3 regions of the Vibrio sp. QJM3NY_26 genome follow, and region 2 is predicted to be linked to each of the others. Evidence: predicted binding sites of a transcription regulator. Region 2 holds the regulator's gene; each other region holds the start of a gene.
What was found. The regulator PurR, encoded in region 2, represses purine synthesis genes. The targets are predictions, from matches to a motif close to TNANGNAAACGTTTNCNTNA.
Positions count from the first base shown of each region.

Region 1: a site for PurR is predicted at 4,702-4,721, ahead of folD (bifunctional methylenetetrahydrofolate dehydrogenase/methenyltetrahydrofolate cyclohydrolase FolD). Genes of this name have one in related genera too.
Region 3: a site for PurR is predicted at 2,224-2,243, ahead of purT (formate-dependent phosphoribosylglycinamide formyltransferase). Genes of this name have one in related genera too.

Region 1 is NZ_CM173515.1:2,490,497-2,500,623, reverse strand. Features, by position in the region: gene AC3CH4_RS10940 (LysR family transcriptional regulator) at 1-160, shown strand, start outside; gene AC3CH4_RS10935 (NupC/NupG family nucleoside CNT transporter) at 366-1,565, shown strand; gene AC3CH4_RS10930 (cation:proton antiporter) at 1,782-3,596, shown strand; gene folD (bifunctional methylenetetrahydrofolate dehydrogenase/methenyltetrahydrofolate cyclohydrolase FolD) at 3,767-4,624, opposite strand; tRNA gene AC3CH4_RS10920 (tRNA-Arg) at 4,835-4,911, shown strand; gene AC3CH4_RS10915 (GNAT family N-acetyltransferase) at 5,025-5,528, opposite strand; gene aroC (chorismate synthase) at 5,826-6,911, shown strand; gene AC3CH4_RS10905 (trimeric intracellular cation channel family protein) at 7,009-7,632, opposite strand; gene AC3CH4_RS10900 (elongation factor P hydroxylase) at 7,932-8,462, shown strand; gene AC3CH4_RS10895 (YfcL family protein) at 8,472-8,735, shown strand; gene AC3CH4_RS10890 (NADPH-dependent FMN reductase) at 8,910-9,431, shown strand; gene mnmC (bifunctional tRNA (5-methylaminomethyl-2-thiouridine)(34)-methyltransferase MnmC2/FAD-dependent 5-carboxymethylaminomethyl-2-thiouridine(34) oxidoreductase MnmC1) at 9,653-10,127, opposite strand, start outside.
Region 2 is NZ_CM173515.1:2,266,162-2,276,288, forward strand. Features, by position in the region: gene mukB (chromosome partition protein MukB) at 1-529, opposite strand, end outside; gene mukE (chromosome partition protein MukE) at 526-1,332, opposite strand; gene mukF (chromosome partition protein MukF) at 1,313-2,650, opposite strand; gene cmoM (tRNA uridine 5-oxyacetic acid(34) methyltransferase CmoM) at 2,776-3,561, opposite strand; gene elyC (envelope biogenesis factor ElyC) at 3,677-4,531, shown strand; gene torR (two-component system response regulator TorR) at 4,758-5,471, opposite strand; gene torD (molecular chaperone TorD) at 5,756-6,403, shown strand; gene purR (HTH-type transcriptional repressor PurR) at 6,720-7,724, shown strand; cyclic di-GMP riboswitch class I at 7,895-7,980, shown strand; gene AC3CH4_RS09975 (TfoX/Sxy family DNA transformation protein) at 8,108-8,698, shown strand; gene AC3CH4_RS09980 (TVP38/TMEM64 family protein) at 8,834-9,514, shown strand; gene AC3CH4_RS09985 (putative signal transducing protein) at 9,568-9,885, shown strand; gene AC3CH4_RS09990 (alpha/beta fold hydrolase) at 10,034-10,127, opposite strand, start outside.
Region 3 is NZ_CM173515.1:1,501,637-1,511,763, forward strand. Features, by position in the region: gene AC3CH4_RS06730 (thiopurine S-methyltransferase) at 135-788, shown strand; gene purT (formate-dependent phosphoribosylglycinamide formyltransferase) at 983-2,158, opposite strand; gene cdd (cytidine deaminase) at 2,326-3,213, opposite strand; gene AC3CH4_RS06745 (LrgB family protein) at 3,571-4,248, opposite strand; gene AC3CH4_RS06750 (CidA/LrgA family protein) at 4,251-4,622, opposite strand; gene sbcB (exodeoxyribonuclease I) at 4,648-6,072, opposite strand; gene AC3CH4_RS06760 (DUF4402 domain-containing protein) at 7,124-7,558, shown strand; gene AC3CH4_RS06765 (DUF4402 domain-containing protein) at 7,611-8,048, shown strand; gene AC3CH4_RS06770 (fimbrial biogenesis chaperone) at 8,045-8,755, shown strand; gene AC3CH4_RS06775 (carboxypeptidase-like regulatory domain-containing protein) at 8,803-10,127, shown strand, end outside.

The DNA.
Region 1 (10,127 bases), 220 kb from region 2:
ATGGCGAGCAAGTCAGCTGATGCCATTTTATGCCGTGTATCCGAGCCGAAAGAACATGCCGAAGAAGCTTTCAGCAGTGATTGAGTTCATCAAAGATCATATCGGATCACCGACGTATTGGGACAAAAACCTCAAAACCTGCGTTGAACTGCACCGCTAACTGTTTCCCAATCTATAAATATAATTTCTATATGGAAAAAGTGTGTTTTTTAATCAAAGTTAATTATTAAAATTCAATAACTTAGTGGGAGGGGATATTAAAGAGTGATTCAACCAACATCACATTAACAACCTCAACTTGCCGCAAACGATTTCCTCTATAGAATGCGTCGCCTTTACTACCTACAACTTTTAGGTTGACGCATATGGCTTCCCTACTTGGAATTATCACTATTTTAGTAGCCGCTTGGTTACTATCTACGGACAGAAAAAATATCCCGCTAAGAACCGTCTCTTTGGCTTTCTTACTGCAAATCTCATTCGCGCTATTGGTTCTTTATGTGCCGATGGGTAAAGAAGTGTTGAATGCAGCTACTGGTGCAGTGTCTAGCTTGATCAACTACGGTCAAGAGGGGATTAACTTCCTATTTGGTGGCCTAACGAATAACGGATTTGTATTCGCTATTAACGTTCTCGGCATCATTATCTTTTTCTCTGCATTGATTTCAGGTTTGTATCACATCGGCTTTATGCCAAAGGTAATCAACCTAATCGGTGGGGCTTTGCAAAAGTTCTTAGGTACAGGTCGTGCGGAGTCACTGTCTGCAACTGCGAATATTTTTGTTGGCATGATCGAAGCGCCATTGGTGGTTAAACCTTACTTGAAGCACATGACGGATTCACAACTGTTTGCCGTCATGGTGTGTGGTTTGGCTTCTGTAGCTGGTGGCACGCTAGTCGGTTATGCATCGCTTGGTGTTGATTTGAACTACCTGATCGCTGCGGCATTCATGTCTGCTCCTGCTGGTCTATTGATGGCCAAGATTTTGGTACCAGGTAACGCAGATGAGGCTCAAGAAAATATTGAATCTGACGTTGAAATTCCACGAGCAACAAACGTAGTTGAGGCAATGGCAGATGGGGCTATGTCTGGACTTCGTATTGCCGTTGCAGTGGGTGCGACACTTCTGGCCTTTATCAGTGTGATTGCAATGCTGAATGGCTTATTAGGTATTGTTGGTGGTTGGTTTGGCGTAAACCTAAGCTTCGAACTTATCCTAGGTTATGTGTTCGCACCCGTTGCATGGCTGATCGGTGTGCCATGGTCTGAAGCTGTGGTTGCAGGCTCGCTGATCGGTAACAAAATCGTTGTGAACGAGTTTGTGGCTTTCATCCAGTTAATGGACGTAAAAGACGCACTGAGTGAGCACTCAAAAGCGATCGTTACTTTCGCGCTATGTGGTTTTGCCAACATCTCTACGATGGCAATTCTGATTGGCGGTTTGGGTAGCTTAGTTCCAGAGCGTCGATCTTTCATCTCACAATACGGCTTTAAAGCAATTTGTGCGGGTGTGCTTGCCAACCTAATGAGCGCAGCGATTGCGGGCGTGGTGCTTTCTCTATAAGTAATCATTGGTGACTTATAAGCACTTTCTAACTCGGGCATAACCACCTAGTTAGCTAATCGTGGCTTTGCTCTCCCTATAGTAAAGTGACTGATTAACCACAATAATATTCGCTTAGTATGATAAAGAGAGCCTATAGTGTAAGAACGTAGGCTTTCTTATTTCAGTGAATAAGTTTGTACCACAGGGTGTGGTACAAATGTTTTAGGGGCATAAATGGATTTGTCGATCACTTCTTCTTTGGCGTTAATTGGACTCTTGTCCTTGGCTTGCCAGCTACTTGGTTGGCGTTTGCGTCTTCCCGCTATTCTTCCTTTGCTTATCGTTGGCCTGCTATTAGGTCCCGGTCTCAACATCCTTAATCCTGATGCCATTTTTGGTGATGTACTGTTCCCGTTGATTTCATTAGGGGTCGCCATCATTTTGTTTGAAGGTGCATTGACTCTTAATTTCAAAGAAATCAGAGGCCATGGCCGCATGGTGACTCACTTAGTGAGTTTCGGCATGTTGATTACATGGGCGTGCATCGTGGTGGGGGCTTATTATTTTGTCGATTTCAGTTGGCCATTGGCGGCGTTGTTTGCTGCATTAGTCGTGGTGACCGGCCCAACGGTGATTGTTCCCATGCTGCGCAGCATTCAACCCAAATCTTCGCTAGGCAGTATCTTGCGCTGGGAAGGGATAGTGATTGACCCGATTGGCGCTCTGTTTGCCGTTCTCGTTTACGAATACATTGTCTCTTCAGCCGATCCTACAAGCCATGTTCTGTCGGCGTTGGGGCTGACTTTAGCCATTGGTTTGGGCTTAGGGATCATCGGTGGCTATTTGATTGCCAAGATGTTGCAAGGGCATTGGGTTCCACATTATTTGCGTAACGTGGCGGTCCTGACATTAATGCTGGCGGCGTTCTCTTTCTCAAATGATCTGAGTGAAGAGTCCGGTTTATTAACCGTGACCATCATGGGTATCTGGCTCGCCAATGTGAAAGGCTTGGATCTCGAAGACATTATTGAATTCAAAGAAACCCTGACTGTGTTACTCATTTCTGCGTTGTTTATTCTGTTAGCGAGCAGGCTTGATTCGGGGACTTTCCTCTCAATAGGTTGGGGTGGAATTGGCTTATTAGCGGTCGTCATGCTGGTGGCTCGTCCTCTGAGTGTGTGGATCAGCGGGATCGGCACGGATCTTACTTCAGCAGATAAATGGTTTTTGAGCTGGATGGCGCCTCGCGGGATCGTTGCTGCCGCGGTTTCTTCTCTGTTTGCAATCAAGCTTCAAGAGAAGCAATTAATCGAAGGGGCAGATTTACTGGTGCCAATGGTGTTCTTGGTCATTATTGGTACAGTAGTGATTCAGAGCCTAACCGCGAGTTGGTGGGCTAGAAGGCTGGGTGTGACTCAAGAGAAGGCACAAGGGGTTATTTTCTTTGGTGCGACTCATTTTTCACGTCAGTTTGCCAAAGTGCTGGCGACACACAACATCAACAGTGTGCTTGCTGATACCAACTGGGAGAGCATTCGCTTAGCGCGCATGGACAACTTGAATGTCTATTTCGGTAATCCAGCTTCGAGCCATGCTGAAAATAATCTGGAATTGGATGGGATAGGGCGTGCCATGATTGTATCGCCTTATCGTCAAACCAACCCACTAGTCAGTATGCACTATCAAGATGAGTTTGGTGAGAATAAGGTGTTTGAACTTGAATCCTCAGAAAATAAACATGAAAGGCATCAGGTGAGCCGTGATGGCAATAGAAGCCTGTTTTCCGAAGGGGTTACCTATTCCAAACTTAACTCCTTGATGGCTCAAGGCAGCCAAATTAAGAGCACGGGTTTAACCGAGGCGTTTGACCTTAATGAGTTTAATGCCCTGTACCCTAAAGCGATTCCACTTGGCGTGATTAATGATGGTGATTTTCGCTTAGTGACACAAGGCTCTGAATTGGAAAAACTCATATCAACGGAGTGTCAGGTCATTAGTTTATTGCCACCTTTGGGAGAGATTGAAGGTATCGATACTCCAGATAAGTAGTGAGTGCTCTGTATTTAAAGCGAGTCGCTTTGTATCAAAAACGAATAGCTCAGTATCAAAAAAGCCGCAACGTTTTCACGCTGCGGCTTTCTAATTTTGCTCTAGCTTATTTTACTCTAGGGCGAGGCAATTCATGCCGCTGGTATTACTACCTAAGCTGTCATTGCGGACTATTTCGAGTGAAATTGCTCACAAGCGATCATAGTATTCTCGATTAGGCTTGCCACTGTCATTGGACCAACACCACCCGGAACTGGTGTGATGAAGCTTGCGCTTTCTTTAGCCACATCGTATTCAACGTCGCCAACGAGCTTGCCAGATTCCAAACGGTTGATACCAACATCGACCACAACAGCACCTTTCTTAATCCAAGCACCAGGAATGAAGTTAGGCTTACCAACGGCAACCACAACAACGTCTGCTTGACGTACGTGACCTTCAAGGTCTTTGGTGAAGCGGTGGCATGTTGTTGTCGTACAACCTGCTAGAAGCAGTTCTAGAGTCATTGGGCGACCAACAATGTTTGATGCGCCTACAACAACCGCGTGCTTGCCGCGTAAATCGATGTTGTAACGGTCAAGCAGCGTGATGATGCCTTTAGGCGTACAAGAGCGTAGCTTAGGCATACGCTGAGCCAAACGGCCTACGTTGTATGGGTGGAAGCCATCAACGTCTTTTTCAGGTGTGATACGCTCAAGAACGTGAGTAGTATCGATACCAGCAGGCAAAGGCAGTTGAACTAGAATGCCATCAATCTCTGGGTCTTCGTTGAGTTGATCGACTAGCGTTAGCAATTCATGTTCGGTGGCAGTTGCTGGTAAATCAAAAGATTTCGAGACGAAACCAACTTCTTCACACGCTTTGCGTTTACTGCCAACGTAAACCTGAGATGCCGGGTCTTCACCCACTAAAACAACCGCTAGGCCCGGAGCACGCAATCCAGCTTGAGTACGAGCTTTTACACGTGCCGCTACTTCAGAGCGAACTGTTTGAGAAATTAGCTTTCCATCAATATTTTGAGCAGTCATGAATTTCCTTAGTATTGATATTCAAGTTAGTGGCTGATGTTTTGGCGCATTATTCCAGAAAATCTTTTTGATTACCATCAAGCAAACGTTTGCTTTGTTCTATTTTCCAACACTTATAATCTTATTGCCCTTTTTTTACTCACTTGGATCAGAATGTTAGATAAAGCCGTTGCTTTACTGATTCGAATTCGTATAATCCTTTCCTGTAGCGCGCCCTTAGCTCAGCTGGATAGAGCACCTCCCTTCTAAGGAGGTGGTCGAAGGTTCGAATCCTTCAGGGCGTACCACTATTTAAAGAAACCCGATAACTCCCTGAGCTGTCGGGTTTTTTGCATTTCAGAACGACTTAATCTTTCAATACCGTGTTGTGTCTTTAGGTGTCTTTGTCTTTCAGTTTTTGCTAAACGGCAACGAGCTGTGGGGTATATCTAAGGCCTAGCATACTGCATCCATCTTCCAAGTAATGATCGGTCACTACGTCGAAACCGAACTTACCATAATAGTCTTTAAGATGAGCTTGTGCCGAAATAAAAATTGAGCAATCAGGGTAAATCTTCCGAGTGGCATCAAAACTCACTTGCATGAGCTGGTTACCTATCTGTTTACCTCGGTATTCTTTCGCTACGATCACTCGCCCGATACAAACATCATCTGCATCAGAATCGAGCAAAGGGAGAACATCTACGGGGTATCCAAGCTTCTGAGCCATAATTCGGCTGTAAGCCACTAGGTGTCCGTTCTCATAACCCATGATGTGATAGGTCTCTGGATGGTTATCTTTGCCGTCTAGGTCACTATAGGGTGTGTTCATATCCACGATAAAAATATCGACTCTTTGCTGTAAGAAATCATAGAGCTCTTGAACAGACAGGTCCGCAAATTTTTTAACTTTCCACTCGATCATCACTTTTCTCCTAATTATTTTGGGCTACAACATAGAGAGTATTCAAACTGAGTTCATTAACCTTTGTTAACTGGACATGAAACTATTCAAAATCACCACTTTAAAGCGCCACTCATTTTCCCTCGTTATTCATTTCATTCGGCTTATGTAATAGAAAGTTAAAATTGTTCGTTTTTTGGGGTTTACATCATTTAGTAATAAAGCCACTATGAATTCACGAAGAATAGACAAGTAAAGCTATTAGCTGGTTGGTTTAGGAATCAAACCTTCTGAGTGATGGCTGATTTAGAGGAAGTAATGGCAGGAAACAGTATCGGACAACATTTCCGCGTGACTACGTTCGGAGAAAGTCACGGTATCGCACTAGGATGTATCGTAGATGGATGCCCACCAGGATTAGAAATTACCGAAGCAGACCTTCAAAGAGATTTGGATCGTCGTCGCCCTGGTACTTCTCGCTATACAACGGCTCGCCGTGAAGCGGATGAAGTAAAGATTTTATCAGGTGTATTTGAAGGCCAAACTACGGGCACTTCTATTGGTCTATTGATTGAAAATACAGACCAACGCTCTAAAGACTATTCCGAAATTAAAGACAAATTCCGCCCTGGTCATGCTGACTATACCTACCATCAAAAGTACGGTGTACGTGATTACCGTGGCGGCGGTCGCTCTTCTGCTCGTGAAACTGCAATGCGTGTAGCGGCAGGTGCAATTGCGAAGAAATACCTGAAACAAGAATTTGGTGTTGAAATCCAAGCTTACCTTTCTCAAATGGGTGATATCTCAATTGATAAAGTGGATTGGAATGAGATCGAAAACAACGCGTTTTTCTGTCCAGACGCCGACAAAGTGCCTGAGTTTGACCAACTGATTCGTGACTTGCTAAAAGAAGGCAACTCGATCGGTGCGAAGATTCAAGTGGTTGCGACTAAAGTGCCTGTAGGCCTTGGTGAGCCAATCTTTGATCGTTTAGATGCTGATATTGCTCACGCTCTAATGAGCATTAATGCGGTGAAAGGTGTTGAGATTGGTGATGGCTTTGATGTCGTTAATCAACACGGTAGTGAACACCGTGATCCATTAACTCCAGAAGGCTTCAGCAGCAACCATGCTGGCGGTATCTTAGGCGGCATTTCTACTGGTCAAGATATTGTGGCAAGCATTGCGCTTAAACCAACATCAAGCATTACCGTTCCTGGTGACACGATCACTAAAGACGGTGAAGCAACGCAGTTAATCACTAAAGGTCGTCACGATCCATGTGTGGGTATCCGTGCGGTGCCTATTGCTGAAGCGATGCTGGCTATCGTGCTGCTTGATCACTTGCTACGTCACCGTGGTCAAAACTTTGGTGTGACAACAGAAACGCCAAAAATCTAGTTCTGCTTCGTTTTATTCAGAACAGATTTGATAGAAACCAAAAAGGGTTGCTTCGTAATGAAGCAACCCTTTTTATATTCTGCGTAATTGAGAATATCTAATGTACAGAGCTTTCCGGATCAAGCTGGAAAGACGGCAAGCGCCATTTGAATCTTACGGCCGCCATACGCAGCAAGTAACCAACCACAAGCGTAACAATCGTTGCGGTTACGTCGTTAACGCCAAGCTCAAGCAAACCTAGGTATAAACCTGAAGCGACAAGGGCGACAGATGCATACAGCTCTTCATGCAGAACCAATGGTGTTTGACGGCAGATAAGATCGCGCAATAGGCCACCGAACACGCCAGTTACCAAGGCAGACACCATACAGATCATTGGGTGCAGACCCATGGTCATCGCGACTTTAGTGCCAATGATACTGAACACGATGAGACCTAAAGCATCTAAACGAATGAACAAGCCTTTTAGCTTGATTACCCATTTAGCCAGTCCTGTTGTGATAACACCCGCGATACAGGTGATCGCCAGATATTGTGGGTTTTCAACCCAACCTAAAGGGTAATGGCCGAGTAAGATATCTCGTACTGTACCGCCGCCAATTGCCGTTGCACTTGCAACCAACATTACACCAAACCAATCCATTTTTTGTTTGCCAGCGCTGAGAGCGCCGGTCATGGCTTCTGCCGTGATGCCAATGATATACAAAACACTTAGTAGCATTGCTGTAGCTCTATAATTTAGGTCTATAAATTGGAGTCTTATAGGCCATAGGGATATAAAAATGAAGCGCGAGTGTAGTAGTAAAAACGCTGATTGACGAATGAATATTTGTACCGTGAATAGGCATTTCAGATTAGCTAAACTAATCATTCACCTCAAAATGGTGTAATCTGGGATCAGCAATCGATTGTCATCGTAAAGTATTATGATGAACCTAATGTCATTGCCAGTGATAGGGCTTTACCGAGCGCTTAAAAAAACGCAAAATGCCCCAGTTCTTTTTATTTAAATTTGATCTTATGACGCACCAATACCCAGATATCATCGACATTTTCAATCAAACCTTTTTCGAGAGCTTTAATACCAAGCTAGAACTGGGAGCGGACGAGCCTATTTACCTGCCAGCCGATGGGGAGGTTTCTCATCACCGTATCGTATTTGCTCGCGGCTTTTACGCGTCAGCACTTCACGAGATAGCACACTGGTGTGTGGCTGGTCCTGAGCGTCGTTTATTGGAAGATTTTGGTTACTGGTATGAGCCTGATGGCCGAACTGAGTCGATTCAAGCTGAGTTTGAAAAAGTAGAAATTCGCCCACAAGCGTATGAATGGATCATTGCGACCAGTGCAGGCTTTCCTTTTAATGTCAGCTGTGACAATCTACAGGGCGATTTTGAGCCAGACCGTTTGGCCTTTATGAATAAAGTACACAGCGAAGTCATGGGTATCTTTGAAGCTGGTCTTCCGCCTCGCGTGAAAATGCTCTCTGAAGCATTACGCAGTTTCTATGATGTTGCACCTTTATGTACTAGCCAATTTATTGTGAAATAAGAGAATATTATGATTATCGAATTTGAAGAAAAACTACTTGAAGTAATTGATGCTCGCATTGAAAACGCATCAGACGATGAACTGTTTGCTGGTGGTTACTTACGTGGTCATATTTCTCTTTCAGTGGCTTCATGTGAAGAAGACGGCATTGAAGACGTAGCAGAAGTTAAATTGCGTATTGAGAAGAGCCTAGAAGACGCGCGCTCTGAATTGACGCCAGCCGATCGCACGATCGTTAATGACCTTTGGGTTGAGCTGCAAAGCCAAGCTTAATTTTATTCGTCTAGCGTTATTCGCTCACAACTCTCCTTCCTCATTTTTGAGCGAATCAATAATTTGAGACTCATTCGAATTTTTTGAATGAGTCCGTTCATTTCTTGTGATGGTTCCATTTTCTGACTACGTTATTCTAATCCCACTTAACAGAATCACAGAAAAGGTCACATCATGAAAGTTATCGCATTCGGCGCAAGCACCAGCTCTACCTCTATCAACAAAACTCTAGCAACTTACGCAGCTAACTTGATTGAAGGTGCTGAAGTCAAAGTTCTAAACATCAACGATTACAACGTGCCTATGTTCAGTGAAGACACTGAAAAAGAGATTGGCCAAGCGGAAGGTGCTCAAGCATTCTTGCGTGACTTAGCAGAAGCGGACGCATTTGTTATCTCTTTCGCAGAGCACAACGGTCATTATCCAGCAGCGTACAAAAACCTATTTGACTGGGCGACACGCATTGACCGTTCAGTATTTGGTGAGAAACCTGCGGTTTACTTAGCGACATCTCCGGGCCCAGGTGGTGCACAGACGGTACTTGGCGCAGCTACAGGCTCAGCGCCATACTTTGGCGGTAACGTTAAAGCATCACTTTCAGTGCCTAGCTTCTACGATAACTTTGATTTTGAGTCAGGTTCAATCAGCAATGAAGAGATTGCCGCTCAAATTAAAGACGCGATTGCTAAGCTGTAAAAGCAGAAAGTAAAGCGAATAGCTGCAAAATAACGTGCTGCTCTAGAATAAGAAGCAGCGACGTAAACAAGATTGAAAAAACAAAGCCCGAGCATTGAGATATGCTCGGGCTTTTTGTTTGGGTCGAATTAGGGTGTGTTGACCTTTCGCTGCAAAAATCAGCTCGTAAGATCAACACGGCCTAATACTTATTTGAATATTTAGACCTAGTCTAGAATCGACTAGTCCGCACTGGCTTGTTTCGTTGAAACCCAACCTTCTGTTAACGCTTTGCCTTTGCGTAATCTTCTAATCCACATTCGACTTGGATGAATGGCTTCGAGCACATCAACCGGAAGAGGTAGAGGATCGCCACAAATTTGTGAGGCTAAGACTTCTGCTAAAAGAGGGGTCGAGCTCAAACCACGTGAGCCTAAACCAATAAAACAGAACAAGTTCGGATAGCTGGGAACAGGTTCGATACCGTCGATAGCATCACGCTGCGGATTAAAGTTGTGCAGATTCTGATATTGCTCTTTGATGGATTCAAAATCGCCAACATTACCGACGAATGGTAGGTGATCTCGACTCACGCTACGGATACCTTGGCGTGCTAAGTTACCACTGGTATCGACATCTTTGGTCCACGCTTGTTCTGGTAGCGACCCGTGTAAACGCTCGCCATTGTGCTGTTGCACTTCGCTATCAAACTCTTGA
Region 2 (10,127 bases):
GTGAGTGGTAATCAACAATCGAAGAAAACGCTTTAAAGTGCGCGCCTTCGTATTGTGCAACCGCCGCTTTTACGTCGTTTAACTGACATACGCGAGCATGGCTGTCTGAAACGTTCTGAATCAACACATCCGTTGGTTTTACATGGCTTGGAAGGCCTTGGATTACGAACGGTTTGATGTCTACTTTCTTATCACGACCCGCTACTTGCTGCAGTTTTACTGCAAACAATAGGCGTTGGTTACGAGAGTTCACCACATCTAGCGCCGCATAACATGCGCCCGGCTGAAGCTTGCCGTAAAGGCCTTTATCACGAGATGACTGTGAACTGCCCGCTTCCGTTGTGTTACGGAAATGGAGAAGGCTTTGGTCAGGGATTAATGCTGTGATGAATGCCGCCATTGTGGTCGACTTACCTGCACCGTTACCGCCAGAAAGCGTTGTAACCAATCCATCAATATCAAAAGTGCGAGCAAAGAAGCCGTTCCAATTGATCATGGTTAATGATTGATACTTGCCTCTTTCAATCATGCTTCACCTTCTACTTTTGTTTGTTCACCATCGTTCGACTCTAAGTCAAAGTCAGCTTGATCGTTAAAAATGTCTTGTTGACCGTTTTCGTCTACATCTGCTTCTAGTTCTGATACCGCTTCTGCTTGTTCTTCATTCAACAAGCTGCCTTGGTTAGGTTCTTGGGTATGAACCACAGCTTCACCATCACGGATAAGACGTAATTGCGCTTCTTTCATATCGTCGCCAACACGAACGTCAGCGCCAAAGCGGAATACCGCTTCGCTGATACGGAACTTGCCGGTTTCACCAATCGCAATCAGCATGCCGATACGGCGTAAACGACGCAAAGAAGTACGTACTTTTTCAAAGAGCTTTTCTTTGTCTAAGTCAGAACCAGATGCGCGGTTCGTTGCTAGCTTCATGAGCTTTTTCTCATCCGCTAACGACATCAATTCATCAAACAGTTCTTGATTGGTGAAGATACCTTCATGAGCAAGACGTTCTGGGCTTAGGTATAAGAAACACAACACCTTACCAACCAGCATGTCTAGCTCAGACAACACACTACGGCCAATCAGAGACGTAGAACGCGGACGCAGGTAGAAGAAACCCTCCGGCGCTTTTACCAGTTCCGTATTGTAGCGTTGGTAAAAATGCTGAAGTTCCACTTCAAAATCAGAAAGCAACGTGTGGTTGTCTAGGTCTTCGGTTGAAACATGCTTACCTGAACGCAGCATGCTATCTAGCGCAGGGAACAACGGGTTCGCTATCGCTTTTACCAGTTTCTCTGGCATGTAATCATCAGTACTTGTTAATGACATTTGCTTGTACCTTTGCACCGAAATCATTGATTGCCTGCCAATCCGGCTGAATAGCCTGATAGTCAGACTCTGAGTAACCTAAGCGCACGGCTTGGTCGACAACAATTCTGGCTAAATCAAAATGGTGTGTGCGAGGGTGTGCTGCGAGGTAATCGCGTAGCACAAGGCCAAGGTCAATTGGCGCGCCTTGCTGTTTGTGAGCTTTTAACATCTCTGCAATTCGTTCTGAAAGCAGATCATTCACTTGCTCAAATTCTTCGTACTCAACGTCGATTGGCGCTTGTCCCATCACTTCATCATCACGAAGCACGAGCGCTTCATCACGAAGATCGGTCAGCTTTTCAGCATCGGCATAGGTCAGTAGCCAAGGCGCATCAAAGTAGTCGGTAACCGACTGACGCAAGCGTTGGCTAAAGGCACGGTTTTTATCCATATCAATCGCGGTACGGATAAACTTATGCACGTGACGGTCATAACCGATCCATAAGTCGATCGCCTGTTGGCCCCAACTTGTGATTCGATCGAGTTTCATTTGCAAACCAAACAAGGTTTCGCCTACGAACTCGAGTTCATCGTCACCGTACACAATTTCTTGAATATCGAGGATCTGGGTTTGCAGTTCGTCACCGGCCGCTTGCAAGGTATCTTGCAATTCTTTTAGCGTCGCAGAAGTTTCTGATAGCAAAGCTTCACAGTTATTAATCGCTTCTCGCCAGTCCTTATTTAAAAGATCGGCAATTTGCTGCTTAACGGTTTGTTGCTGCTCATCCATAACACGTTGGTTAAGATCAATCTGATCGAAAATTTCACCAACTGAATATTTGAGCACGCCGTAAACGTTCTTTTTCCAATGCCCCGGAGTTCCGCCCTTCTGCGCAGCTTCAATGGCTTTTGCCATCTCATCGGCAACCATAGAAAGCTGAATAGACAGTTTTAATTTAGAGAACTGACGGTGACGTAAGTAATAATCAGAGATACCAACGGCCAACGGTGATAAGCGGTAGATGCTCGCACCATCGGTGATTTCACTGGTAAAGCGGCTGATCAACTTCTGTTTAACTAGCTCATTGATGGCATTGTTGGCACGAAACGCAGACGCTTCGCCAGTATCTTCAAACAGGCGAGTGACAATGGTAAATGCATCGTGCAGTTCACCTTCGCCCAACTCTTCATCGAACCTTTCATTGCTTAGTACTGCGATAGCAATCAAAAATGCTAAGCGCTCTGGTGGCAAGTTTAATGAAAAATCATGCTGCTTGACCCAGCCCACCAACTCATCAATTGGCTGCTCTTCGGCAGTTTGAGTCATTTCACTCATTGTGGTTCCTGTTACTGTTCTTCGTCATATCGAACGTATTAGATATGACGCCTATTTCTTTATGACGCGGGCTTGTTACAATTGCATAGCGCATGTTGTGGCTTCTTTTACCACATTCACCGCAGTTATTGCGCAGGTTTTTGAGCCCAAACGTGAATATAACGGCCTAGCGACAGATATGGCTCTTGGCGACATAGCTGTTTTTCTAGTTCCAATACATCTTCAAATTGGTAATCGCCCATGTACTCCATATTACCTATGTAGTCACTGAAAGAGCGAATGCCTGATTTACCACAGATTTCTAGACCGGCGTCTTCTATCCATTGGTAAACCTCTTCTGGCTTCAAGCCTTTTTGTGGTTGCAGCTTAAACCGTTTTCGATGTGGCATCCCATTCAATACATGAGGAATGTTGCCACAAATCACATTTTTCAGGACTAATCCGTGGTGGTTGTAAAACATTATCGAAGCAACGCCACCGGGGTTTACTTGCTCCAACAATAAATCAAGCGCCTCTTTAGGATCTGCGAGCCATTCCATTACGGCATGAAACATCAAAAAATCGACTTTCTCATCGAGATGTTCTGCGACTTTTTGTACCGGAGAATGGATGAATCGATACTGATCTAACAAACCCGCTTCGCTGATACTTTCTTCTGCTAGCTTCAGCATTTCAGAAGAGAGGTCGCAAAGAGAAACGTTATGCCCAAGCGACGCAATTTTTTGCGACATCTGCGCAAGGCCGCCTCCAGCATCAAGCACATGCAGCGGCGAAGCTGATTGCTCAAATTTGCTCAAAGCTTGTTCTAAATCTTCCCATACGATGATCTGACGGATCTCTCCTTTGTCAGAGCCGTAAATGTTTTTTGCAAATTTGTGGGCAATATCGTCGAAATTACGGTCTTCAGTCACGGCTACTTGAGTTATTATGTCCTATCGTGCCTGCTATTCTGTCACAGGAATTTCAGGAATAAAGAGGCGATGTCTCTTTTTACTACTAAGTGATGTTTTTTCGGACTATTCGGATATGTTTGAGCTGAAAAAAGTAGTGTCTTCGTTACTGATGCCACTGCCAGCAATGTTAATTCTCGCTTTTCTGGGTTTAGCCCTAGTGATGTTTACTACCAAAAGGAAGACGGGTTGCCTAATCACCCTTTCAGCCCTCTGTGGTATTTTCCTCATCGCTTTCCAGCCAGTTTCTAATCAACTTTTAATGCCAATGGAAAGGCAACACACCGCTTTTTTACCTGTCGATGAAACCATCGATTACGTGATGGTTCTCGGAAGTGGTCACGTCGTAGACGACCAAATCCCACCAACATCAGAGCTTAGTCGCACCGGTCTAATGCGTTTAAGTGAAGGGATTCGTATTCTACGCCTTTACCCTGGTGCAAAACTCATTTTGTCGGGCTATGGCGCAGGCACTGAAGTGAGCAATGCTAGAATGATGGCCAAAGTTGCGTTGGCACTAGGTGTCTCAAAGCCCGATATCATTCTGCTTGAAACAGCAAAAGACACTTGGGAAGAAGCCCGCCAAGCCGCTGCGTTCGTTAAAAATAAAAGAATGGTACTGGTAACTTCCGCTAGCCATATGACTCGCGCATTGAATGAATTCCATGCTGCCGGCATGAGGCCATTACCAGCACCAACCAACTACCTTGCACAAGAAGGGATTGTTGAACCTTGGAATAAGTACATGCCCAAAGCTCTTTACCTTGAACAAACTGAGCGTTACTGGCACGAAACAATGGGGTTGATGTGGCAAAGCCTGCGTGATTGGCTTGATACAAGTAATGACACCGTTGAAGAACCCATTGTTGTTCCTGAAACATCTCGCTTAGTTGAAGATGACGGTGGTATTTCTGCGGCGCAGCCTCAATAAACTCAACCGAATAAGTAAACTGGATCTTATCAGTAGACATAATCTTACCTGTAAACATAGTTTTATCTGTAGACTCGACCAGATAGGCAAAACTGATTAACCAAGTAATTTGCAGGTTTCCAGTTCGTAAACAGTAAAAGCTAAACAATAAAAAAGCCGAGACATCAATGATGTCTCGGCTTTTTACGTTTAAATATCGTTGTTGATTAGTCATTCCTAAAGGAAATCAATCACCAGCGAACATGTAACCTTCACCGTGAACCGTTACAAAAATTTGTGGATTCTTAGGGTCAAACTCCATCTTCGCACGCATACGACGGATTAACACGTCGATAGTTCGATCGTTTGGAGCATCCACTCGGTGGCTGATCATATTCAGAATGCGTTCACGACTTAATACCTGGTTAGGGTAAGAAGAGAGCGCAACCAACAGTTCATATTCAGCTTTAGTCAGTTTTACCGGTTCGCCGTTTTTGCTTAGCGCACGACGAGGGATATCAAACGTCCACTCACCAAAACGAACCACAGATTCGTCTTCAGTCTCTTCAACCTTACCTGCTGCTGTTTTACGAGCGGCAGAAATGCGCCAAAGTAGGTTTTTAACTCGAACCAATAACTCGCGAAGTTCGAAGGGTTTAGTAACGTAATCGTCAGCGCCCATTTCAAGGCCAACGATTTTGTCGATGCTATCCGTGCGTCCAGTAACTAAAATAATTCCAATGTCTGATTGACTGCGTAATTCGCGAGTTAGCATCAATCCATCTTCGCCTGGTAAGTTGATGTCCAGCATAATGAGGTCAACGTTATTATCTTCTAACACGTTTCTCATTTGAGCGCCGCTTTCCGCTTCGCTTACTGTGTAACCTTCGTTCTGGAAGTATCCGACCAGTTTACTGCGGGTTACCACATCATCTTCTACGACTAATACGTGATAGCTCATCTACACCACTTTTCTTATTTAATAGTTTCAGTGACTATTCTATTCATAACTCGTAACAATTCTAGTGGTACACAAGATAAAAGCCAGAAACATGGATCTTTTTTGATACAAGACAATCTTAAACCTTGCTATTTATCGTCCATCGCAATTCAATATAGGCATTACTACTAACGAGTAACTTTGCGTTTCGCAAATAACCTTGTTATTCAGCCTTGGTGTGCTTTGCACAAGTAACTTCAAGATGCATATAAGTAACACCACAAGACTAAATCAGGATCTAAGAAATGAAAGATACGAAAGCGTTCAACGAGCAAAGAGCAGAAATATACTGGTGGCTATCAAGCTTATTCGCTAAAGAGCTCACTCAAGAAGAACTCGATCACTACCACTCTGTTGAAATTCGTTCTTTCCTAACTGGTTTAGGCGAAAATGAAACACTAAAGCCGGCGATCGATAGCCTAGTGGATGCGCTAAACCGCCTACAAACGCGTGAGGATGCTCAACTAGAATTGTCTGCTGACTTCTGTGACTTATTCTTAAAAACAGATAAGCATGGCGCACTTCCTTACGCTTCTATGTATATCGGTGAGACTGGCCTTTTGAATGATAAGCCAGCAAAAGATATGGAAGAGATCATGGCCAAGCACAACTTAGTGGTGAACCAAGACCTAAAAGAACCAGCTGACCACATCGCTATCGCACTCGACTTCCTTGGCAACTTGATCATCCGTTCTAATGAAACGGAACTTGAAGAAGAGCTAGAGAAATCGTTCATTGTTCAACAGCAATTTATCGAGCAACAACTTCTTACTTGGGTACCAAAGTTCAACGTTAAATGTCATGACGTTGACGAATTCGGTTTCTACGCATCAGTCTCATCTCTGCTACTTGCATTCTGTAAATTGGACACCCAATACCTCGCTGGTGAATAAGCTTATTGGATGACTCGTTAAATAAATTCAGAAGAATGTGACAATTCACCCGGATTTCCGGGTGAATTTTATTGCGAGTAATTTCTAGTCAGTCTAAAATTGTGACCGCAAACGATAAAATATGAAACATTCACGAAATGCTATGCTTATTATAGTTTTGAGCATTTCGGTGTTAAGACAAGCCGCTCAATAGCGGTTTTTTGTTTTTTAGCACTTTAGTACCCAAAGAGCCCTACAAATTTAAGCTCTTAGTTAGGTAGCTTAACGGCTACTTCATTCCGTACTTTGGGAAAGTAGCTTCTAATAGGATAAAACCATGGCCACTATAAAAGATGTCGCTCGCTTAGCAGGCGTATCAACAACAACCGTTTCTCACGTAATCAACAAAACTCGCTTTGTTGCAGAAGCGACGCAAGAAAAAGTAAATAAAGCCGTAGACGAACTGAACTATGCACCAAGTGCCGTTGCTCGTAGTTTGAAGTGCAATACAACCCGCACTATCGGCATGCTAGTTACTCAATCAACTAACCTATTCTTCTCTGAAGTTATCGATGGTGTTGAAAGCTACTGCTACCGTCAAGGTTACACTTTGATTCTGTGTAATACGGGCGGTATCTATGAGAAGCAACGTGACTACATTCGAATGCTTGCAGAGAAACGTGTAGATGGCATCTTAGTTATGTGTTCTGACCTAACTGAAGAGCTAAGAGGCATGTTAGACCGTCACGCTGACATTCCTAAAGTGATTATGGATTGGGGCCCTGAGAGTTCTCAAGCAGATAAGATCATCGACAACTCTGAGGAAGGTGGTTACCTAGCGACCAAATACCTCATTGAGCACGGTCACTCCAAGATTGCTTGTTTAAGTGGCCACTTAGACAAAGCGGCATGTGTTGAACGCATCGCGGGTTACAAACGCGCACTCAACGAAGCTAAGATTGCTACCGATGATAACATGATCATTGAAGGTAACTTCGAGTGTGATACTGCGGTTCTTGCTGCAGAGAAAATCATTAAGATGGTAGATCGCCCAACGGCCGTATTCTGTTTTAACGACACAATGGCACTCGGCCTAATGAGCAGATTGCAAGAGAAAGGAATTCGTATCCCTGAAGATATTTCAGTGATCGGCTATGACAACATCGAGTTGGCTGAATACTTCTCTCCACCGTTAACAACGGTTCACCAACCCAAACGTCGTGTTGGTAAGAACGCTTTCGAAATTTTGTTAGAACGCATTAAAGATAAAGACCATGAAAAGCGTGTGTTCGAAATGCACCCTGAAATTGTTGAGCGAAGCACAGTTAAAACGTTAAATTAATTGATAAATTCAGTTTAATATAATTAAGCGCACCTTTAGGTGCGCTTTTTTTATCAACAACATGAATGAACCTGGTATCATACTGGAAAGATCATTAATTGAAGCAATATCACATTTTGAAATAACAAGTGTGAGCCTCATTCAACAAAAACTTTATTCTATTCAATCAGTCACGCACAGGGCAAATCACTTGAAAGAGTGAGACGCAAAGCTTCCGGCCTAAACCACTCGTTGGTATGGTAGCGGGGTTACCGATGGCAAAATGCAGTAACTACTAATAATTTAGTAATTTACGGCTAATTGACAATTTAATTGCAACATTTTGCTAATCTCTCGGACCTGCTTATTTGGTGGCGTAGTTCAAATACACCGAGATAAATAACATGGATAAACCGATACTAAAGGATTCAATGAAATTATTTGAATCCCTAGGAAAAATAAAATCACGCTCGATGTTTGGTGGCTTCGGTCTTTTTGCTGATGACACTATGTTTGCTCTGGTTGTAAATGACCAGCTGCACATACGAGCAGACAAATGCACAACGAAACAGTTCGAACAACAAGGCTTTCAACCGTACGTCTACAAAAAACGTGGTTTCCCTGTCGTTACTAAATATTTCGCTTTACCCGAAGGCCTGTGGCAAGACCAAGAGAAAATCTTGCAGCTTGCAACGACGTCTCTGGGTTTTGCTAAAGAAGAAAAAGCTGAGCAATCTTCAGCTAAGCCTACTCGACTCAAAGATCTGCCCAACCTTCGACTCGCCACTGAGCGTATGTTGAAAAAAGCAGGGATCGATTCCGTAGAACGTTTATATGAATCTGGCTCTGTAAACGCATTTAACGCCATCAAAGAATCACATGCGTCTTCTGTCAGTATTGAACTACTTTGGGCGCTAGAAGGCGCGATCAATGGCACACATTGGTCTGTTATACCGCAGCAGCGTCGTGAAGAGCTTATCAATCGCGTCAATTAACATTGTAAGTGAAAAACTATATACATAACTAAGCCGCATTTACTGCGGCTTTTTTTATATCTGCTGAAAGTTAATCTATGCTTTGCCTGTCTGTCTATACTAATGGTATACATTGAAAATTTAGAGGAAGTATCAATGAGTAAGAAAATGATATTGGGTATTGTGTTGGTCGTAACCATCGTCTTGTTAGGCGTCAATTTCGGCCAATACCTAACGCTTGAAAATGCCAAGGCCCAACAAGCCGTTTTAAATGACTACATTGATAGCAACTTCATTGCTGCCGCTGCTATCTATTTTGTCGCGTATGTAATGATTACTGCTTTCTCAATTCCTGGTGCTGCTGTTGTGACCCTGTTAGGAGCTGCGCTATTTGGTTTCTGGAATAGTTTGCTGCTGGTCTCTTTCGCCAGTGCCATTGGTGCAACCCTCGCATTTCTAAGTAGCCGCTACCTTTTACGTGACTGGATCCAAACCAAATTTGGTGACAAATTAGCAACGATTAACAAGGGCGTTGAAAAAGACGGAGCATTTTACTTGTTTTCTCTGCGTCTGATTCCTGTATTCCCATTTTTCCTTATCAATCTGTTGATGGGTCTAACACCGATGTCTGTGAGTCGCTATTACATTACAAGTCAAATAGGAATGTTACCGGGTACTGCCGTTTTCTTGAATGCTGGTACTCAACTCGCGGAAATTGATTCACTTTCGGGTATCGTGTCCCCTTCAGTACTATTGTCATTTGCCTTACTGGGTGTATTCCCAATCATTGCTAAATGGTTGATGAATAAATTTCGCTCAGCACCTGTGGCTGAATAACGTATACCTATAATAGCTTAATAACGCATATAGCCAGATAAGGTTCTATCTCAATGAAAATCTTCAGTGCATCGAATCCGACAGAAGCCCACATCATCCGTGGATTACTAGAAAGTGTGAATATTGCGTGTGAAGTCCGTGGTGAAGGGTTATTCGGTTTGAAAGGGGAAATCCCATTTACCGAAGAAACTGACCCCTACGTATGGTTATATGAGCCAGAATTGGCGAGCAAAGCCTGGGCAGTTGTTAATGACTACCAGAAACAGCAAGATTCAATCATTTATGAAGAGTGGCGTTGCGGAGAATGTCATGAAGTCAACGAAGCACAATTTGGTTCTTGTTGGCAGTGCGGTGCTGCTTCACCTGAATAGCAGGTTTTGAAAGGTAAAGTGGCTCCAACGGCCTTTTATAACCACTCGGTCAGATACCTCCTCCAAATAAAAACGGGAAGCTAAAATTAGCTTCCCGTTTTTGTCTCAATTCTATTCGAGCGTCTGTTCTGGTGAAGAATCGAGATAATCACTGAATTTGCTTTTGAATAAAAGCGATAGATCGTTGATTGAATTCTTCAGGGTTTTCTACGTTACATACGTGTCCACAATTCGGAATTTCT
Region 3 (10,127 bases), 760 kb from region 2:
GCAATTATCAGAACTTTGAACTTAGCCAGTTTCTGATTTTATCGAAACCAATGTGGTACTTTAAACCAAGCTAAGGTTGCTCTTACCTCTCTATACTGTACCCTTGTATTATGACTGTTTAACATGAACGAAAGATGAATAATCCTGAATTTTGGCACAATAAATGGGCAGCCAACCAAATTGGTTTCCACCTCGAAGATGTAAACCCACTTCTGATTAAATTTTGGGAAAAGACTGAGCCTAGCTATGAGAAGAGTGTGTTTGTTCCACTTTGTGGCAAAAGTGAAGATCTGATTTGGCTAGCTTCAAAGCATGAAGATGTTCAAGGTGTCGAGTTAAGCCAGATAGCGGTTCGCGCATTTTTTGCAGAGCACCTTTACACCCCGACTGTGACTCAAATCAGTGGTCAGCACGAGCTGTATCAATTTGATGAACTGAACATCTACACGGGCGATTACTTCTCAGCGCCAATCCAGCCTGTTGATACCATTTATGATCGCGCGTCTTTAGTCGCATTGCCTGAAGAGATGCGAGTGCAGTATGTAGAGTGTTTGAAACAACGACTGAAACCGGGTGGTAAGATCCTTCTAGTGACTCTGGATTACGACCAAAGCGAGATGGCAGGGCCTCCGTTTAGCGTCCCTAAACTAGAGATTGATCAGTTGTTCGCGGGATACAAAATCACATTGTTGAATCAAGATATTGCAGACGATGAACATCCGAAGATTGCTAAAAAAGGCTTGTCTCGATTTAGTGAGGAAGTGTACTTGATTGAGTCAGACGCTTAAGCGCAGTGAGCTCTCTAGCGAAAAAACCGCTTCAATAAAAAAGATAACACCAACAAAAAGACGGGCTCGATAGCCCGTCTTTTTTATTGTTCAGATTTGAAGTCGTGATTGTTCAGATGCGAGAACGTAATGGTTCAGATCTGAGTTAGTCGTTACCAATTAGTAGTCATTAGCTAGAAAATGGTAATTAACAGCTAGTAAATCACTTTTACTTTAGACGCGCTCTCAATTGCATCTTCAATCGCTGTCTCAGTGCTGTTGCGACGAGTAAGTGCCACACCTAGACGACGGCGACCATCGATATCAGGCTTACCAAACAAGCGAACTTGCGTCTGTGGTGCGTATAGCGCCTCTGTAAGACCTTCAAAACGAATGTTGGTTGAAGTGCCTTGGCCTAGAATAACCGCTGATGCACACGGGCCGTATTGCGTGATGGATTTGATCGGCATACCAGTAAAGGCGCGTACGTGCAGTGCGAATTCCGATGAGTCTTGAGACATAAGAGTCACTAAGCCAGTATCGTGTGGGCGAGGGGATACTTCGTTGAAGATAACGTGATCGCCTTTAACAAACAGCTCTACGCCGAAGATACCGTGACCACCTAGTGCATTAACCACTTGTTCAGCGGTGTATTGCGCGGTTTTAAGTGCATTGTCTGACATGACTTGTGGCTGCCATGACTCACGGTAATCACCATCTTCTTGGCGGTGACCGATAGGCGCACAGAAATGCACACCGTCGACAGCGCGAACGGTAAGTAGCGTAATTTCGTAATCAAAGTCGATGAAGCCTTCAACGATTACGCGACCCGCGCCAGTACGACCGCCTTCTTGTGCGTAGTCCCAAGACTTTTGAATGTCTTCTTCTGTTTTGATAACGCTTTGGCCTTTACCTGAAGAACTCATTACTGGCTTAACAACACAAGGCATGCCCACGAATTCAACAGCGGCAGCGAAGTCTTCAAAGGTGTCTGCAAAGCGGTAAGGAGAAGTGCTCAGTTTTAGTTCTTCTGCGGCTAGACGACGAATACCTTCGCGGTTCATCGTTAGCTTAGTCGCATTTGCAGTGGGAACGACATTTAAGCCTTGCGCTTCTAGCTCTACCAACTTGCTGGTGGCAATAGCTTCAATTTCAGGAACTACATAATCTGGTTTTTCAAGTTCAATGACTGCTTGCAGTGCATCGCCGTCTAACATGTCTAATACATGGCTACGATGTGCAACTTGCATCGCGGGTGCGTCTGCGTAACGGTCACATGCAATTACTTCCAAGCCTAAACGTTGGCACTCGATAGCAACTTCTTTGCCGAGTTCACCTGAACCTAATAGAAGTACACGAGTAGCATTTTCACGAGTAGCAGTACCAAACATAGAAATTCCTTCCGATCTTTTGAGCGATTGATTGAAAACGGGATGATCATACTTATTTCAATGATAAAAGCAAACGTTTGCGCAAGTTGTTGCGTTAATTACAGGTATAAAAAAAGCAGCCCCGTTAAATAGGGCTGCTTATTTGAAATTTTGTTAATTAGATGTACTTAGATTGCTAAGTAAGTCACTGGAATGTCGGGATTAATCGCTTCTAATGTAGATTGCGTATCCGCTAGGTGACTGATGCTACCTTCGGCAATTTCAACCAACGCTGCACTTTCAATCTGATCAAAATCGAAGCCAGCCAGTTTAAGTTGAATCAACGCCACTTGTAGAGGAGGTAAGCTCGGGTTGAACGCTGCGTTTTCAGCGTAAGCACCCGTAAAAATCTCACCCGACGTTAATTGCAGTGAAACACCACTTAGGTTTTTGGTGTAAGGAGCATGGCTGCGGTTTAGTGCTGCTAGCGCTTCTACAACAATAGGCGTTGTTTCTTCAGTCGTGTGCTTATGATCAAGCTTAGTCATTAGGCCAGTCGTCACACCTAAGTCAGCAGGGCCGAATGAGTCTGGTAGGTACTCTTGCAGAGACATTTCATCACGTTGTGGCAGCTGAACTTTAAGTTCTTTTGCTGTGGTCAGTTCGTTCATGAATTGACGACAGTGACCACAAGGGCTGAAATTGATTGTGATATCAGAGATACCTTGCTCGCCTTTCATCCAAGCGTGGCTGATTGCAGATTGCTCGGCGTGTACTGTTTGGCCAAGTTGAGCACCAGCGATTTCAAGGTTTGCACCAAAATACAGAGTGCCAGACAAACCACGCACGATTGCACCAACATAAAAGTCAGATAACGGAGCGTAAGAATAGGCTGCGGCAAAAGGAAGTAGCGCAATACGTAGCTCGTCATCCGCGAAACCACTTGCTTGCAGTAGGCTAGCAAATTGTTCTGGAGACAATGTCGCGTCAAAGTTGTCTGCTAATACGATGTCACTCAAAAGTGCTTTGATTGCTGTTGGAGCACTTTCCAGCGCCAGGGTAATACGACTGTTCATGTTGAATCCTTAATTGACCTTAGGCTTTAATTCTATGCAATGCTCAGGAATTTTCTGTGATTTTGATCACTACTGTGTTGTTGCTGTTACATTGGTTTGCATAATTAGAGTGAGGTCACAGATGAAATCGATTGCAAGAGTAAAAACTACCATTGATATCGCACTTATTGCTTGAAATTGAGTTTGGTTTGTCACGTATTGATGAATAAATGTGAGAAAAAAGCCCAAGCTACCACTGAAATAATCAGGTTATGCTTGGGCTTATTGATATCTGTAACGCTTAAAAGTCGCGAACCAGTGAGTTTAGCTATTTACCAACTCATCGATTAGAGCGCGTATAAACTGTAATCAAAGTGGTTAAGAATAGAACCAAACCACGAGCGAAAATATACTCGGTGCAATGATTGAGGTGATAACCCCACAAAGAACCAATGCCAACGAACTGAATGCAGCATCTTCCTGATTCTTTTCAGCACAGGTCGCAGTACCTAAAGCGTGAGACACGGTACCCATGGTTAAACCACGCGCGATAGGGCTCTTAATGCCAATGAGATTGTAGATTGGGTAAGCAAAAATTGCCCCAAACAGACCGACAATCAATACTAGTATTGCCGCAATTGCTGCTTCACCACCTAAATGGCTCGACACTTCCATAGCAATTGGCGTGGTGACTGACTTACCTAATAAACTCGCAATCAAAGTTAAGTCCGCTTTAAAAGCCACTGCGATTAATGCTGTCGTTGTCATCGACATCACACTACCTAGCGTGCAAGCAAAGGTGATGATGCGCCAGTTGGCTCTGATTTGAGGTAGCTGTTCGTAAAGCGGATAAGCAAGGGCAACAACCGCAGGCTGCAGCATGTAGGTAATCCAGGTGTTGTCTGCATAGTAAGTCTCAAACGGTACTTTGAAGAACGTGAGTATCGGAATGATGATACCAATGCTGATCAGCAGGGGATTACACAGCGGTGAGTTTACTTTTTGACTTACCCAGCGAGCAAACAGGAATACCACGATGGTGAGTAGAATCCACATGATCAGTTACCTCTCGAAAGCAAGCGGTCTAAAAACCATGATAAGGACACCAACACCAGCAACGTGCCACCAACGGCGCTCGCCATAATTGGCAATGCGTTCGCGATGAGCATGTCGAAGTGATCCATCAACCCAACACTGATCGGAACAAACAGTAAGATCATTAGGCGGATAATCAAGCTTGCACCGGGTTGTACCCAGTGCGAAGGAACAATACCAATCACCATGGCGGCAAACAGAATCAACATGCCAAAAATACTGCCTGGGATTGAGGTATCCAAAAAGTGCTGTAACGCGTTACCTGCTGTAAGTGCACCTATGATTAAGGTGAAGGAGATTAAGCAGTAAACCAGCTGGATCAATCTTTCTTTCAAAGTGTTACGTCTCTTGATAATGGAATTAGCTAGCTAACTTTTCTACGTATTGATAAACCGACTTCAAGATAGCCATTTTCTTCTCGTCGCTTTCATGTTCATGCGCGAGGTTTTCAAGGTTGAGCATGTACTCTTCTAAACGGCTCTCATAAAACTCACGACAATGGTTCGCCCATTTCAATTGCTCAGCTTCGTCGAGCGTCCATGGGAAATGACGAGCACGGTAACGGAACAGTAACGGTTTAATACGTTCATCACCGAAGGTGATGTCTAAAGCTGCCAAGTTATTTGGGTCAGTTTCGCGAATGATGTTCATCGCTGTTTTATCAGCAGGTGAAAAGAAACCGTCGTAAAGGTGTGTATCAACATCATCACTCTTTTCGTACTCTCGTTCTTGTGAGTACAGGCCGATCAGTTTTTCGCGGATCTCTGGGTGTTCGCGCAGCAGTGCCAAGTTCTTCAAGCATTGTTGACGATCGATACCGATGGTTTCGGCATTTTCAGCCGTCAGCGTTTTGGCTGGAGCAAGAATAGGGCACTTGTTCAGTTGAACCAATTTAATTGGTACGGGTAGCTCGTCTTCACCCAGTTCACTGCGTTTGGTGTAGAGTCTGTCTCTGAGTTCATCAGCGTCCAGTTCTAACAGGGGGCTTGGATCTTTGGCTAAATCAACCACGATAACGGCATTTTGATTGGTTGGGTGCCAAGCCATAGGCACAATCCAACTTGTGTAGTTGCAGTCACGGCCAAACATGCCCGAAACGTGCATCAATGGTGTCATGTTTACAATATCAACCAGGTCATTCAGCTTACGCTTATGACGCATGTTGTAAAGGTAATCGAACATCTTAGGTTGTGCAGCTTTCAGCTTCTTCGCTAACTCGATGGTCGCAATAACATCGGCCATCGCATCGTGCGCGTTCTCATGTTCAATGCCGTTTGCCACAGATAGGTGTTCTAGTTTGAAGCTTGGATAACCTTCTTCGTTCTCTGGCCAAACAATGCCTTCAGGACGCAGTGCGTGAACAGCGCGCATTACATCTAATAGATCCCAACGTGAGTTGCCGTTCTGCCAGCTCCACGCATATGGGTCGATGAAGTTTCGGTAGCAGGTGTAACGCGTTACCTCGTCATCGAATCGAATACTGTTGTAGCCAAGGCTTGTGGTATTTGGTTTCGCCAACTCAGCATGGATCTTAGCGATAAACTCTGGTTCAGGAAGACCTTGTGAAGCCGCTTTTTGTGGTGTGATACGGGTGATCAGTGCAGCTTCAGGCGCAGGGAGATAATCAGCGGGAGGTTGGCAATAGATAACCAGAGGCTCTCCAATAACATTGAAATCTTGATCGGTACGAACACCCGCAAACTGACTCGGACGGTCTTTTGCTGGGCTAACGCCCCACGTTTCGTAATCGAAAAAGAAGTAGGTCGGCTGATTATCTGAACTCATTGAATTTCCTGAACAGCAAGCGCGGAACGTTTACTGTGGCTGAAGGTTAGTTTTGTTCAGTATCTGATAGTATGCGGTACGCGTGCAACCCAGATCACAAATAAATTGCCGGAAAACGGTGCTTTACTATTCAATCGAGTCGGTGGGGAAGGTTTTGAATCCAATTGTGGCTTTTCTATGGTCACAATTTTGCCTGTGTACCTCTTTTTTACCTATCTTTTAACCTTAGCTGTTGTAAGGCGATGAGTTGGGTTTCAGGTTTACCGCGAATGAGTTTGTTTGTCTTTTACTCTAAAGCTGTGTGATTAGAAACATCTCGTTGTTTTTTGACTGGTGGTTAATCTGCTGTACCTGTACCTGTGGCTAAACCGCTGTGCTTGTGTCTAAACCGCTGTGCTTGTGTCTAAACCGCAGCGCAGATGTCTAAACCATAGCACAGATGTTTAAACTGCTTCACTTGCCTGTCTTGGCTCTGTCCAATCAAGGTGTTTTTCGCAATACAATCCTCTTAGATTTAATTAATTTTTCGGTATTTATGATTGTCGGAGTTAATTTTACTGGAGTGTTATGTTTGTCTCATTTTTAATACTTTCTATAATCCGTGTTTGAATTGGATATAAAGAAAGCTCTAATATTTCATTTTCATTACAGTTTATTTTAATTGTCAGTATGTTTCATTTTTGAGACTGCATTGCAACACGGTGATCTATATAGTAGTTAACCTGAATATAATAAGGGTTTATTCTTGTCTTTTATTTTAGGATTACTTTAATTAAGGTCTTTTTATAGAAAAAGTTACGTACAAAAATAAAGGAGTTAAGTGTAAAACCAGTTTTATATATAATTGGTGAAAATGAGCCAATACCATCATTATTGTTAATGCCATTTATATCAATTTGCGTGATCTTATTCTCACTGCGCCTCATTTCTTTATAAATAAGTGTCAATGTATATATTTTCTAAATAGGATTGTTGTTACTTAATTGTTAACTTTGATTGACTGTTAGGTAACCCTAATAATAAAGCCGATTTTATATAAAGGATTAAAAAAATGAACAAAGTCTTTAAGGTTGTTGCTGTATCTGCACTTTCTATCTCTTCAGCGAACGTTTTCGCTGTGAGTGACACTTTTGATGCAACACTAGAAGTAAAACAAGCAATTACAATGACAAAAACAAGTGATCTTGACTTCGGTATCATCACTTCAGACAACACAACGGACGTTGTTATCGCTCAAGGTGATGCTGGAGCTGCGGCATTTACTCTTTCTGGAGAATCTGGTGATGCAGTAACAGTAAGTATTTCTGATACTAACTTGGTTAACGGCGTAAATACGATTGCAGCTGAATTTGACTTTAATAACGCTATTACTCTTACCGGTGGTACTGCGGCTCTTAATATTGGTGGTACTGCACGTACTTCAAGTGCGACATTAGTTGCTGGTACATATACTGCTAACGTTGCAGTAGATGTTACTTACCAGTAATTAAATGAAACCAGTGTAATATTGTGGCTGCTATAAAGCAGCCGCTTTTACTATGAGTGTTCTATTCAAATACGCGATTTATATTGGTCTGATGATTTACTCCAGCCCTTTTCATGCACTTGAAATCATTCCTGAGAATATGGAAGTGAAATTTCCGGGTATGTATATCTCTGGGTCGGGCCAGAATGCGGATTCAAACCCATCCAATAGTCAGGTTTATGTGGTTCGTTTTTATGTTGAAGGTGAGCCTGGTAAAAAAATCGTGGTTTCTCTCCCTTCCAAGCAATATCTAAACCATTCTCGTAAATCCAAACGCCTGCGTATTAGAAAGTTCTATTTTGGTTGCGGCTTATCAAAGCGTGGTAGAGCCAAAATCAAAGGGAATGGAAGAAGCAAATTATTGTGTATTGGTGCCAAAGTGAAAATCGGCGCTAACCACCCAGCAGGCCTTTACACCAGTACAATCCCTTTTGAGGTTAATTATAAATGAAGTTGTTTATCTCATGTGTTCTCGGCTTAATCTTCACAACACAAGCCTATGCTCAGTTACTCATCGCACCGACTCGTTTTGTGCTGGATGCCGACACTTCGGTGACTGAAAAAATCGTCGTCGAAAACAATTCAGATCAACCGATTCGCTTGGAGATAAAACCGATTTATCGCCCGGTAAAGACGAGTGGCTTAGTTCGAACTGACGCTAATATCGCGCAATCAGAAGATATCGCGAGTTGGATTAAAGTGTCACCACCAATAATTCGTGAACTTAAACCCAATCAAAGACGCACGGTTCGCTTACGTATGAATGCTTTACCTGCTGACATGGCTGATGGTGAATATCGTGCTTACTTGTGGTTTTCCCCAATAGCAAAAGCTGCAGAGCTATCAGACATTGCGTTGTCTTCAAGTAAAACCAACAGTGATGGTTCAGCCTTTCAACTGAACTTTCACATCAACAGTTATGTACCCGTTTATGTTCAGAAAGGTGAGCAGGTGCAAGATGTTAAGTTTGCGTGTGACAACCAAAGCATCAAGATTCGCAACGATGGAAACTTTCAATTTACTGCGAAATTGAATGTTGATGAGCATAGCGAAAAAGTGGTGCTACTTCGTAATGCTGAATTAACCAAGCCTTTTCCTAAAGGCTCAAAGATCTCACTGGTTCAGAACGAACAGCCTCTGTACGAATGTGTTCTGTAGTGCTCGTTTCATTGAAGCGAACTCTGTAAAAGCCAGTGTTCAATTGCATGGTTTGGCGACTTTTGTTGCTCGCTTCACTGCTTCCTTTTGGTGCGTATTCGCAATCTGAAGCAGAAAGTGAGGCGAGTGAGCTTTATCCAGCCCATGTTGAAGTTCGAGTCGGGAAAGTGGGGGATAGCTTTTATCGTGTCATGATGGATGACTACGAAGAACCCTTCATTTCGATATCCAATGCCGCTTTTTATCTGCTCGAAATGAATGGTCAGTGTGATGAAAGCGGATATTGCGAACTGTATTTGCCTCAAGATGTGGGAAGAGAATCTCCTCCGTACATTCTAGATACCGAACAAGCCATTTGTTATCGCGATGACAACAATATCCAGTCGATCAAATATCAAGTCATCGACTCAGAAACTTACATCCACTGGTACAGCTTACAAGCTTGTATCCCGGCAAAAGTGCGTTGGGATATTGATGATTATCGGCTCACCGTTACTCCTGAATTCAGTTCATTGACTGAACTGGAAGCCGCTATTTCTAAGATGAAAAATGAATCACGTAAGAAGGCCGAGGATCTCAAGCGATCTGAAAGCACGCCAGCTTTCGAACCTGTTGCCGCCGTGGGTTTGGCGACTCGCTTAGCGACTTCGGTTTATCACGACAGTGAAACTGGCGGTGATGTTTACGCAATCTCAGACACCATATTAAGCACTGAACACTCTTTGTCTCGCTTGTCGATTGATTCACGAGAAGATAACCCCATCGTTTATTACAACATTGCGGTAGAAGCTCATGACGGTGAAGGCTCTTTGGAAGTCGGCCATGTGTTATTAGATGGCAGCGTATTTACCGTGAATCAAACCCTCGAAGATGGGCTCTATTACACCAACCGAAAGCGACAGACAGAGTTCGGCAACCTTCAACTCGAACGAACTACTCAACCTAATATCAGCATCGATGTTTTAGTCAATGGCATTTATCAAACCACTTATCGCTCTGATGAGTTTGGACGCTTCGTGGTTGAAGAAGATAACATTTCCCCAGGTGACACCATCAAGTTTCGCTACTACTTATCGAAAGGTGTCTGGCAGGAAGAAGAGATCACCGTTGCCGGTTTAGAAGATGCATTTCTGCCAAGCAACGAGTGGGGTGTACAAGTGGTGGGCAATGAAGGTGCAGACCGAGCTGGCGCTGTGTCGCTCGAATATGGGCTTGCCGATTACTTCACTGTGGGTAGTGCCTTTATGAGGCAAAATGGCAAAGACTTGATTGGCGTTCAAGGACGATACTTACCGGCGCATTGGTTCGCGGGTCATATCGGTTGGTTACCTGAGTTCAATCGCTTTCCAATGGAGTTTGATATCTTGATCAA